Regions from separate parts of the Yersinia alsatica genome, predicted to be linked through region 1. Evidence: predicted binding sites of a transcription regulator. Region 1 holds the regulator's gene; each other region holds the start of a gene.

Region 1 (4,218 bases):
AGAAACTAATGGCGCTTTTATTTTGCACCGTATTATCTGATGGGGCATTTTTCCGCTCTTTCAGTAGTGCAGTGGGGATCAAAAGTAACAGTGTCACGGCCAACAGTACGACGAAAATTGAGCGCCAGCTGAAGTGGTTCAATAGCCAAGCACCCAATAATGGGGCGAGTGCCGGAGATAACGCCACTAACGGCATAATTGTGGCAAAGACCCGGTTGGCTTTACCGTCACGGTAGCGGTCTACCACTAATGCTTGCCAACTCACTGCTGCTGAGCAGACCCCCACAGCTTGAATAAAGCGCAGCACCAAGAGTTGTGTTGCTGTCTCAACCCACAACACCCCCAAACAGCCGATGGCAAATAACCCCAATCCAGCTAATAGCACTGGTTTGCGGCCCAGCTTGTCGGAGACTGGCCCCCAAATAAGCTGGGCGATAGCGAAACCGGCGAGGAAGATGCTGAGACTGGCACTAATGGAACCAGCGGAGGCTTGTAATTCTTGTTGCATGGCACCAAAGGCGGGTAAATACATATCGGTGGCCAAGTACCCCAACATGCTCAAACCCGCCAGATAGAACATGAAACTTGTTGACGTCTTCATACTTTATTTCTCTTTATCATAATTTTGCAGGCAATTTGCTGTCTTGAGACAGCTTTATAATTAGGGATTTATAGCGGGGGGCATTCTATCCGCTACGATAATCAGTTGTGAAACGGTAATATTTGCGAGAAGCTATCAAAAAAATTGACACCAAATAATTGAATATAGAGAGGCAGAAAATAATGTGGTCTGAATACTCATTGGAGGTGGTTGATGCTGTGGCGCGCACCGGCAGCTTCAGTGCGGCTGCTCAAGAATTGCACCGTGTGCCGTCTGCCGTCAGTTATACCGTGCGCCAACTGGAGGAGTGGCTGGCAGTTCCCCTGTTTGAGCGGCGTCATCGCGATGTCGAATTAACTCAGGCTGGAGTGGTTTTCATCAAAGAAGCCCGGGATGTTATCAAAAAAATGAATAACACGCGCCGTCAGTGCCAACAGGTGGCGAATGGCTGGCGGGGGCAATTAAATATCGTGATAGATAAAATCGTCAAACCGCAGCGAAGTCGCCGCCTGGTGCTGGATTTTTATCGCCATTTCCCTGACGTGGAGCTGCGGGTGCGCTATGAGGTGTTTAATGGTGTCTGGGATGCTTTGGTCGATGGGCAAGCCGATATGGCCATTGGTGCCACCCGGGCCATCCCGGTGAGAGGGCGGTTTGTATTTCGCGATATGGGCTTTTTGACCTGGCATTGTGTAGTCAGTGTGAACCATCCTTTAGCCCGTTTAACCGGGCCACTTAACGACAATCAGTTGCGGCCATATCCTTCACTTTGTCTGGAAGATACGGCACGAAATCTGCCTAAGCGAGATACCTGGACGCTGGATAATCAGCAACGATTAGTAGCACCGGACTGGACGACGGGGATTGACTGCCTGTGTGCAGGGCTTTGCATTGGTATGGTGCCAGCCCATATGGTGTCGCCGCTGATTGCCGATGGCCAGTTGGTGGCATTGACGTTAGCTGAACCACTGCCGGATAGCCCGTGCTGCTTAACCTGGGAACAGAATAATCACTCCCCAGCTTTAGCGTGGTTACTGGACTATTTAGGTGACAGTGTCACGCTAAATGACGAATGGTTAAAGGATGGCAATGCAGCGGATGACGGCGGCGTGCAGCACTAGCGGCCAGTCACGTGGAATGTGACTGGCCGAAGAGGATTAACGGCGGTAATCGCGGAACGGACCATCAGCGACAGAACGGCGCTCTACCAGTTTCGGGTGTACTTCAATGGTTTGTGGGTCTTCGCGCTTGCTGACAATACGATCAAGCAACATGGCAAAGGCGGTTTCACCTAATCGCTCTTTGGGCTGGTGGATCGTGGTTAGCGCCGGTGAGAAATAGCGGGCATTACGCACATTGTCATACCCGATCACCGAAATATCTTGCGGCACGCGTAAACCCAACTCATCAGCGGCACATATTGCGCCCATCGCCATGATATCTCCGCCACAGAATACCGCGGTCGGACGATGTTTTTGCGTCAAAATCTGATGCATGGCTTTATAACCAGACTCAGGTTCAAAATCGCCCTGAACCACCCATTCATCGCGTATCGTGATATTGGCTTCCTCTAATGCCTTCAGGAAGCCCTGATGGCGACCGCCCCCGGTATTACGTGATAACTGGCCGGGAATAGCACCGATATCACGATGGCCGCGCTCAATCAGATAACGGCCAGCTATATAGCCACCCTCGAAGGCATTATCAATAATTGAATCGGTGAAATCACCGCGCGCGGTGCCCCAATCCATAACTACCATTGGAATATTACGATAATCTTCCAGCATCCCTAACAGTTGCTCGGGATATTCTGAGCACATCACTAATAGCCCATCAACACGCTTTTGCGCCAGCATGGCCAGATAAGCTTTTTGTTTATCCAGATTATTATGAGAGTTACATAAAATCAGGGTATAGCCTTTGCTATAGCAGCTATTTTCAACCGCTTCGATCACTTCAGCGAAATAGGGGGCTTCACTGGATGTCGCCAGTAAACCAATTGACTTAGTGTGATTCACTTTCAAACTGCGAGCCACAGCACTGGGCGAATAATGCAGTTCTTTAATGGCTGCCCACACAGCAGCCTTGGTATTTTCGGCGACGAAACGAGTTTTATTGATCACGTGTGAAACGGTGGTGGTGGACACACCCGCGTGTTTGGCCACATCTTTAATCGTTGCCATAAAAAAATGACTCCTAAGCTTACCTGTTACAGCAGGTAAGTATTATGTTAATCGTTTGCCTGCATTACTCGAAAACCGCTCAGACAGAAGCACGATAGTAGGCTGGATGGTTGAGTCAGCTGGTCGTCTGAGAGTTTTTATTGGACGTTATTAGTCGGTATGCAGTTATGAACTGCGAATTTTGTCTGATCTGGAGGGAAAGTGGAAGAGCTAATCAATGTTATAAAGTGCGTAATGAGCACAAGATTTTTTTTCCTATCTGTGGGAAAATAATTTAACGCACTAATTATGTGCCTTTTCCCTACTAAAATTAACCGGCTGAGGAGTTTTTATGGATACCAATTTGAAGATGTCGCTGATTACGACTGTTGGTGCGCTGGCAATGATTATTGTCTTTAGCTTCGTGGCGGTAATGAATTAATTAAGCCGCTTGCCGGTGATAAGTAGGGCGGTTTACCCGCCCTTAATTATTACGCCGCTATTAAGCTAAATTCTGCTCAACAAAAGACCAGTTAACCAAAGCCCAGAAGTTCTCCAGATATTTTGGCCGCGCATTGCGGTAATCAATATAGTAAGCGTGTTCCCACACATCCACAGTCAACAACGGCTTATCGCTGGTTGTCAGTGGTGTTGCTGCATTCGATGTACTGACAATTGCCAGAGTGCCATCCGCTTTCTTGACCAGCCACGTCCAACCTGCACCAAAGTTTTTCACTGCGGCGTCGGTAAATTGCGCTTTAAATTCAGCAAAAGAACCAAAAGATTGCTTAATGGCATCATCGACTTTGCCCGTTGGTTCACCACCGCCATTCGGCGACAGACAGTGCCAGTAAAAAGTATGGTTCCAGACTTGGGCAGCATTGTTAAAGATGCCGCCGCTGGAGGTTTTGATAATCTCTTCCAACGTCTTAGCAGCAAACTCAGTATCTTTAATCAGGTTATTAAGATTCACCACATAGGTGTTGTGATGCTTGCCGTAATGATATTCCAGTGTTTCAGCCGAAATATGCGGTTCCAGTGCATTTTGTGCATAAGGTAATGCGGGTAATTCAAAAGACATAGCTCTCTCCTTTCGGGGTTGCTCAGGGTGTTTGCTCCTCAAATCCGGTCATTAGCTGTAGCCATGATGCGGCGAAGAGCGGTTAAATCATAATTGTTGTATTTTTGTTGTGGGTATTAATCTTAACAACTTTCAACAGGAATGACAGATATAACCACACTACAAGATGGGGGATTGCACGAAAATTAAACGCATTGAGTTATGTGATTGGTGGGGATGGTGAGAGGTAGGCACCTGATAGATTTACCGGGTGCCAGAGTAAGGATTAGCGGATGGTTTTTGGTGTCACTACCCGGCGCGCGCCGACATAGTGATCTTGCCAGTAGTCATTATCCATCATGCTGATGCGGATCTCTTCGCCCGTCCGCGGGGAC
Region 2 (4,218 bases), 1.1 Mb from region 1:
CCATCTGATCCCGGGTCACCATGCCCGTTACAGTACGGTCACCAATGGTGATCAAGAAGGTTTTCTCCGCCACCGCTGGCAGATGTATAACACGTTTTACGGCATCGGCAATGCTGATTTCAGCCCGTTGCAGCGCCTCACCCTGAGCCTGAAGGCGGGTCACATCACGCAGCATTTTCGGGGTTTTGCCTAACAGCACATCCAGCGGCATATCAATTGGCTGATTGTCGAAATGACGGTCATTCAGGGTCAGATGCTTCTCTTCGGTAGCTTCACCGATAACCGCATATGGCGCGCGTTCACGGCGGCAAATTTCATCAAATTGCGCCATCTGCGCCGGGGCAACCGCCAAAACATAACGTTCCTGAGATTCGTTACACCACACTTCCAGCGGGCTCATGCCCGGCTCGTCGTTAAGGATGTCGCGTAGCTCAAAGCGACCACCACGGCCACCATCGCTGACCAACTCCGGCATGGCATTAGATAAGCCGCCCGCGCCGACGTCATGAATAAACAGAATCGGGTTGTGGTCACCTAACTGCCAGCAGCGGTCGATCACTTCCTGACAACGGCGCTCCATTTCTGGGTTATCGCGCTGTACCGAAGCAAAATCCAGATCCGCATCGGATTGGCCAGAGGCCATAGAAGAGGCGGCACCGCCGCCCAAACCGATATTCATCGCCGGGCCACCAAGCACCACCAGCTTGGCACCGACAACTATCTCGCCTTTTTGCACATGGTCAGCGCGGATATTACCTATCCCACCGGCCAGCATGATGGGCTTATGGTAGCCACGCAACTCAGTGCCGTTATGGCTGTTGACGCGCTCTTCATAGGTACGGAAGTAGCCCAGCAGCGCCGGACGACCAAATTCGTTATTAAATGCCGCGCCGCCCAATGGGCCTTCGGTCATGATATCCAGCGCAGTAACAATGCGATCCGGCTTGCCGAAATTCTCTTCCCATGGCTGTTCAAAACCCGGGATACGCAAGTTAGAAACCGAGAAGCCCACCAAGCCAGCTTTAGGTTTAGCACCACGCCCGGTGGCACCCTCATCACGGATTTCACCACCAGAACCGGTAGCCGCACCAGGCCACGGTGAAATCGCCGTTGGATGGTTATGGGTTTCAACTTTCATCAGGATATGTGCCGCTTCCTGATGGTAGCCATAAACACCGTTTTCTGGTGCCGCAAAGAAGCGCCCAACCTGAGAACCTTCCATCACCGCCGCATTGTCTTTATAAGCAGACAACACGTAATCCGGCGTGTGTTCAAAGGTATTTTTAATCATTTTAAACAGTGTCTTAGGCTGAGCTACACCGTCAATTATCCAATCCGCATTAAAAATCTTATGGCGGCAATGCTCAGAGTTGGCCTGAGCAAACATATACAGCTCGATATCTGTTGGGTTGCGCCCAAGGCCAGTAAAGGCTGCCAGCAGATAATCGATTTCATCCGGTGCCAGTGCCAGACCCAATTTAGCGTTGGCCTGCTCCAGTGCACTGCGACCTTGAGCCAAAATATCCACCCGTTGTACCGGGGCGGGCTGGTGATGAGAGAACAGTTGCTCAGCTTGCTGCAAATCGGTAAATACCGTTTCCATCATGCGGTCATGCAGCAGTGCCGATAATTGTTGCCATTGGCTGTCATTCAGGCTCGGGCCTTGGATATAGAAAGCCAGACCGCGCTCCAAGCGCAGAACCTGTGGCAAAGCACAGTTGTGCGCGATATCCGTCGCTTTGGACGACCACGGAGAAATTGTCCCCGGTCTTGGTGTCACCAGTAATAAACGCCCTTGTGGCGCATGTTCAGGGAGAGATGGCCCATATTGAAGCAGCCGCTGGAGTCTGGCGTGTTCATCAGCACTCAGTGGAGCGCTGACATCGGCAAAGTGAACATATTCGGCGTAAATATCATCAACCGGCAGGTTAGCGTCCTGGCAACGGGACAGCAGTTTGGTAATGCGAAAAGCCGACAAAGCGGGCGAACCACGCAGTATTTCCATAATCTAAGTTTCTCTCGTCTTCGAAGCGACTGGAACAGCACTTCATTGGGCGCAACAGGGGAAAACGCGCGCCATTATAGTGAATCTAAGCCGCCGACGAAACCGTTTGCGTATCTATTATTAATAATTGCGTAAGAAACCGCTATCAGAGATATACGCTGAATAGCGGATAAATAAGCACGCAATAAAGTTGCACACTGACGATTTGTTGCGCAAAATGCCACTCCACTGGGGATTTAACCATGTCGATTTCTGCTTTACGACACACATATAAAGAGCGCTGCCGAGAGATAATTATTTGACGCGCATAAAATTAAATTACTTTGTTATCGGTGTAGTTGCCATGCTTCTGGCCCTCGCGCTGTGGCCCAATATTCCTTGGCGCAATGGCCAAGAGGGGCAACTGGACCGCATAAAAGCCCGTGGTGAACTGCGAGTTAGCACAATAAGTTCACCGCTAATTTACTCTACCGGAAAGGATGGCCCTTCCGGTCTCGACTATGAGCTGGCAAAACGTTTTGCTGACTATCTAGGGGTTAAGCTGGTGATGACCCCACAGCATAATATTAATGATTTGTTTGATGCTTTAGATAGCGATGATGCAGACATGCTGGCCGCCGGGCTGATTTATAATAGTGAACGCCTGAACCGGGCGCGCACCGGCCCTGCCTACTATTCGGTATCGCAGCAATTAGTGTACCGGCTGGGTCAGCCACGACCAAAATCATTCAGTGATTTAAAAGGCCAGTTGATTGTGGCCTCTGGTTCCGCCCATATGACCACATTGAAGCAGCTTAAACAGACCAAATATCCGGATCTTAACTGGGGGTCGTCCATTGACCGCTCCGGGAAAGAGCTACTGGAGCAAGTTGCCGACGGTAAACTCGACTATACCCTTGGCGACTCCGTCACCATTGCCCTGCTGCAACGTATCCATCCACAATTGGCGGTGGCTTTTGACGTCACGGATGAAGAGCCAGTGACTTGGTATTTCCCACAAGGCAATGATGACAGCCTGTATGCGGCGATGCTCGACTTCTACAGCCAAATGGTAGAAGACGGCAGTTTGGCGCGTCTGGAGGAGAAGTATCTGGGCCATGTCGGCAGCTTTGATTATGTCGATACCAAAACTTTCCTGTCGGCCATCGATAACGTATTGCCCACTTTCCAGCACCTGTTTGAAAAACATGCGGGCGAAATTGACTGGAAGTTACTGGCCGCGATTGCTTATCAGGAATCCCATTGGAACCCGCAAGCAACCTCACCCACCGGGGTTCGAGGTTTGATGATGTTAACCCGCGCCACCGCCAGTGGACTGGGGGTTAAAGATCGGGTTGATCCAGAAGAGAGCATTAAAGGCGGCTCGGTTTATTTGCAGCGCCTGATGCAGAAAGTACCGGATACCATCCCGGAAGATGAGCGAATCTGGTTCGCATTAGCGGCGTATAACCTCGGTTATGGCCACATGCTGGATGCTCGTCGATTGACCAAAAATCAGAATGGCAATCCAGATAGCTGGGTCGATGTCAAAATGCGGCTGCCGATGTTGAGCCAAAAGCGCTACTACCCAAGCACTACTTATGGCTATGCTCGCGGTCATGAAGCCTATAACTATGTCGAGAACATTCGCCGTTATCAGGTCAGCTTAGTGGGATATTTGCAGGAAAAAGAGAAGAAAGCTGCCCAACATGCCGCGATTGAAGCTGAGCTGGGCAAAGCTTACCCGGTGGTTGGGCCGGGCTGGTCAATCAATAATTAAGTCATTTACTGTCGGTGACGGCGCGTTTCAAGGCTTTTTGCTGTTCACGGCGCTGGCGGAAGAAGGCGCTCAACTGGTGGGAGCAGGCTTCAGCTAGCACCCCTGAGCAGACCTCTATCTGATGATTCATCCCGGGATGGCGCAAGATATCCACCAGTGATCCGGCGGCACCGGTTTTCAGATCATTCGCGCCATACACTAAGCGGCGAATCCGGCTATGCACCATGGCCCCGGCACACATCACGCAAGGTTCCAGCGTGACGTATAAAGTGGCATCTATCAGGCGATAATTTTGTACTGCCTGCCCACCCTGACGTAGTGCCATGATTTCCGCATGTGCAGTTGGGTCATTATCACGAATCGGCCGGTTCCAACCTTCGCCAATCACCTGATTATCCAGCACTAATATTGCCCCTACCGGCACTTCGCCCTCTTCTTGCGCGCGCAATGCTAA
Region 3 (4,218 bases), 1.4 Mb from region 1:
CGTGAGCAAGCACGTAAAAAAGCTATCGAGAATGCGATTAGCCAAGCGGGCTCTTTGGCTGAAGGATTTAAGGTCAAGCTGGGGCCGGTGTACAGCATTCGTTATCATGTAGCTAACTACCAGCCAATGCCGGTAGCGCGGATGTTTAAGAGTGCCGAAGCTGCACCGGCAACGGATGCCGCTCAAACTTACGAACAGCAGACCATCCATTTTGATGATCAGGTTGATGTGGTGTTTGAGCTACAAACCAGCGCCAGTGCTCCAGCCGCCGCTAAATAAGCTAGTCTTGTCGTAAAACCTGACGCCCGTAAGATAAGAGGGCGTCAGTGACTTTTCTCATTGTCCGGCTTTCCGGCGCGAATCGGTGCCAGAACAGCATGCGCCGCTGCAATAGCCCCGGCGTCAAATTAATCAGTTCCCCGGATGCCAGCTCTTTTTCGATTTGCAGATGCGGGATCATACAGCAGGTGGTGCCTTGCCTTGCCAACTGCACAAAGGCTTCCGACGAGTTAACAATATGGCAGGGCACACTGCCCGGCGATAAATCGAAATTCTGCTGTAAAAACGCCTGATGCATATCATCCAGATGGTCAAAAGCGACCGCTGGTGCTTTCAGCAGTGCCGAGCGCGTGACGCCGTTGGGGAAATACCGCTCAGCAAAGGGTTTGGATGCAACAAACAGATAATCCAGCGCGCCCAGTTGATCGACCAAACAGCTCGGCAGGGGCTGAGGTTGGATACTAACTGCGCCCACGACTTCGCCACGACGTAGCCGCTCTTGGGTTCGGGTTTCATCTTCAACTTGCAGATTGAGCCGAATCGGAGAGTCTGCCAGCACCGGTTTCAATGCCGGAAGCAGCCAGGTTGCCAAACTGTCGGCGTTGACCGCCAATGACAGCAATAGCGGAGTATCGCCGCCACTGTCATTACCAAGCCACTCTTCTTCCAGCAGTTCAACCTGATGCAATAAAGCGAGCAGTTTCTGGCCTTGTTCCGTCGGGCGCGGTGGCACTGTGCGCACCAGTAGTGGCTGACCGAACAGATTCTCTAACTGCTTAATGCGTTGAGATACTGCCGATTGGGTGATACAGAGTTTTTGTGCCGCGCGTTCAAAACCGCGTTCACGGATCACCGCGTCCAGCGCTTGTAGCGTACGGTAGTCTGGGCGTTTCATCGGAGTCATCTCTCCAAATATTAAGTTAATAAGGCACTATGCCACATTTTGATCATTTTTCTATGCCCGAATACCTCGGTACCCGCCACAAATAAACCGGCATAACTGTGATCCAGCTAAAATTAACCGTCCAGTAAGTGGGCTTTATTGCGAAGATTTCTGGTGTATATGCTCTATAATGACTTCAGGTTTTCTTTCATATCAAGGCGCGAACTTACCATGACTCAGGATGAACTTAAAAAAGCAGTGGGCTGGGCAGCATTAGATTACGTCAAACCTGGCACTATTGTTGGGGTTGGCACCGGCTCAACCGCAGCGCATTTTATTGATGCTCTTGGCTCTATCAAAGGTCAAATTGAAGGGGCGGTTTCCAGCTCTGACGCCTCTACCGCCAAACTGAAAAGTTACGGTATTCAGGTATTTGATTGCAACGAAGTCGATGCACTGGATATCTATGTTGATGGTGCCGATGAAATTAACGGTCAGATGCAGATGATTAAAGGCGGTGGTGCAGCACTGACCCGCGAAAAAATTATTGCCGCCATTGCCCGTAAGTTTATTTGTATCGCTGATGCATCCAAGCAAGTTGATGTATTGGGTAAGTTCCCGCTGCCGGTCGAAGTCATCCCAATGGCCCGTTCTTATGTGGCCCGCGAACTGGTTAAATTGGGTGGGCTACCTGAATATCGCCAAAATGTTCTGACCGATAACGGCAACGTTATTTTGGATGTACATAATTTGACGATTTTGGATGCTATCGCGTTAGAAAATAAAATTAATGGTATCGCTGGAGTGGTCACTGTTGGGCTATTTGCCAACCGAGGTGCTGATGTGGCACTGATTGGTACCGCCGAAGGTGTTAAGACCGTGGTCCTCAAGTAATCGGCTAAACCTTGTTCAGGGTGTGGTTTATTGACTTCACCCTGATAATTTTTGCCTTTAAATATCTTTTCTTAAAATGGTTAAATTTGGTGATATATATCACATTTACTCATTTCATTTTCTTAACCTGCCATTAACTCTCTTCCAGCCAGTTTTTTATTCCATAAATTAACATTTGCACTGTTTGTTATGCTGATAGGCAAGCAATCGTTTGTATTGCCGCCCGCGTAATATTTGTTATGTTGACAGGGTGCTGACCGGATTCATTCGATATCGGCAGCCACATCTGAAGTCTGAAAATAGGGTCGGGGACATGGCAAAAGTATCACTGGAGAAAGACAGAATTAAGTTTCTGTTAGTGGAAGGGGTGCACCAGAGCACGGTTGATAATCTGCGTGCGGCCGGTTATAGCAATATTGAATATCATAAAGGTGCCTTAGACACCGAATCACTGAAAGAATCTATTCGTGATGCTCACTTCGTCGGGATTCGATCGCGCACGCATCTGTCCGAAGAAGTTTTTGCTGCAGCAGAAAAATTGGTTGCAGTAGGTTGTTTCTGTATCGGTACCAATCAGGTTGATTTAAAAGCGGCCACCAAACGCGGTGTGCCGGTATTCAATGCGCCTTTCTCCAATACCCGTTCGGTAGCCGAAATGGTGCTGGGCGAGTTACTGCTGATGTTCCGCGGCATTCCCTCGGCTAACGCCAAAGCACATCGTGGCGAGTGGAATAAGCTGGCGGTAGGCTCCTATGAAGCCCGTGGCAAGAAACTGGGTATCATTGGCTATGGTCATATCGGTACTCAGCTGGGTATTCTGGCTGAAAGTGTTGGTATGAAAGTATTCTTCTACGATATCGAGAATAAACTGTCGTTAGGGAATGCCCAGCAGGTTCGCCACCTGTCAGACTTACTGAATATGAGTGATGTGATTAGCCTGCATGTGCCGGAAAATCACTCGACTAAAAATATGATTGGCCCTGAGCAGTTGGCACTGATGAAGCCGGGCGCGATGCTGATTAACGCCTCTCGCGGTACCGTGGTTGATATCCCTGCGCTGTGTGATGCATTGGCCAGTGATCATTTGGCTGGCGCGGCAATTGATGTTTTCCCTGAAGAGCCAGCAACCAATAAAGACCCGTTCAATTCACCATTGTGCGAGTTTGATAATGTATTATTGACTCCGCATATCGGTGGTTCCACTCAGGAAGCACAGGAAAATATCGGTGATGAAGTGGCCGGTAAACTGGCGAAATATTCTGACAACGGTTCAACGCTGTCAGCGGTTAACTTCCCAGAGGTTTCACTGCCAGCTCACGGCGATAATACCCGCCGCCTGTTGCATATTCATGAGAACCGCCCAGGCATTCTGACCAGCATCAACAAAATCTTTGCTGAGCAGAACGTCAACATCGCCGCACAGTATCTGCAAACCAGTGCTGAAATCGGTTATGTGGTTATCGACGTTGAAACTGATGATGCAGAAAATGCAGAAAAAGCCTTGCAGGCAATGAAGGCTATTCCAGGGACGATTCGCGCACGTTTGCTTTACTAATATACCTCTCGTCTTTGGCGTTCGCAGCTTGGCTGCAACGTCAATGATATTGGGTATGTCTATGTTGTGCGGTTCAGAAATGACTAAACACTCGGTGATTATAAAATACCGGGTGTTTTTTTATGCTGAAAATTCCCGCTCACCACTGCCAGACTTTTTCCGGCGTCACTATCTCTGGCAGCGGCACGTCCCAATATTCACTCGGTAAATGCGCTACTCGCTGGCAATCATGGGCCAGACCAATAGGATAGGGGCCGCCGTGCTGCCAATGCTGTAGCGTACGGTCATAGAATCCTCCACCCATACCCAAACGTTGCCCATGGTGGTCAAACGCCACTAGCGGGGTTATCACCACATCTAGCTGGTTTAAGGGCAGAACGTCGCGCACATCTAATTGAGGCTCAAGGATTTTCAGGCGATTACGCACAAGCTGACTATCAGGGCGATAGTTGAGAAATAACAGATTGCCGGGGCTAAAAGGATGAAGAACAGGGAGGTAAACCCGCTTTTTCTGCTGCCACAATAATTCGATAAGTGGGCCAGTATCCAGTTCACCATCAAAAGAGAGGAACACCGCAACAGTATTGGCTTGCTGAATTTTATTATG

The links. Region 1 encodes PurR, which represses purine synthesis genes. Its sites were predicted from a motif close to CANGCAAACGTTTGCNTG; they were not measured.
Region 2: the regulator PurR is predicted to act here: its motif matches at 2,101-2,118, upstream of purL (phosphoribosylformylglycinamidine synthase).
Region 3: the regulator PurR is predicted to act here: its motif matches at 2,257-2,274, upstream of serA (phosphoglycerate dehydrogenase).

Annotation. Positions count from the first base shown of each region.
Region 1 is NZ_CP104006.1:3,025,650-3,029,867, forward strand. It holds gene punC (purine nucleoside transporter PunC) at 1-601, opposite strand, end outside; gene punR (DNA-binding transcriptional activator PunR) at 784-1,722, shown strand; gene purR (HTH-type transcriptional repressor PurR) at 1,759-2,784, opposite strand; gene cydH (cytochrome bd-I oxidase subunit CydH) at 3,116-3,205, shown strand; gene sodB (superoxide dismutase [Fe]) at 3,266-3,844, opposite strand; gene N0H69_RS13525 (C40 family peptidase) at 4,110-4,218, opposite strand, start outside.
Region 2 is NZ_CP104006.1:1,942,893-1,947,110, reverse strand. It holds gene purL (phosphoribosylformylglycinamidine synthase) at 1-2,008, opposite strand, end outside; gene mltF (membrane-bound lytic murein transglycosylase MltF) at 2,304-3,764, shown strand; gene tadA (tRNA adenosine(34) deaminase TadA) at 3,766-4,218, opposite strand, start outside.
Region 3 is NZ_CP104006.1:1,673,281-1,677,498, forward strand. It holds gene N0H69_RS07290 (oxidative stress defense protein) at 1-279, shown strand, start outside; gene N0H69_RS07295 (LysR family transcriptional regulator ArgP) at 281-1,174, opposite strand; gene rpiA (ribose-5-phosphate isomerase RpiA) at 1,394-2,056, shown strand; gene serA (phosphoglycerate dehydrogenase) at 2,370-3,611, shown strand; gene N0H69_RS07310 (5-formyltetrahydrofolate cyclo-ligase) at 3,751-4,218, opposite strand, start outside.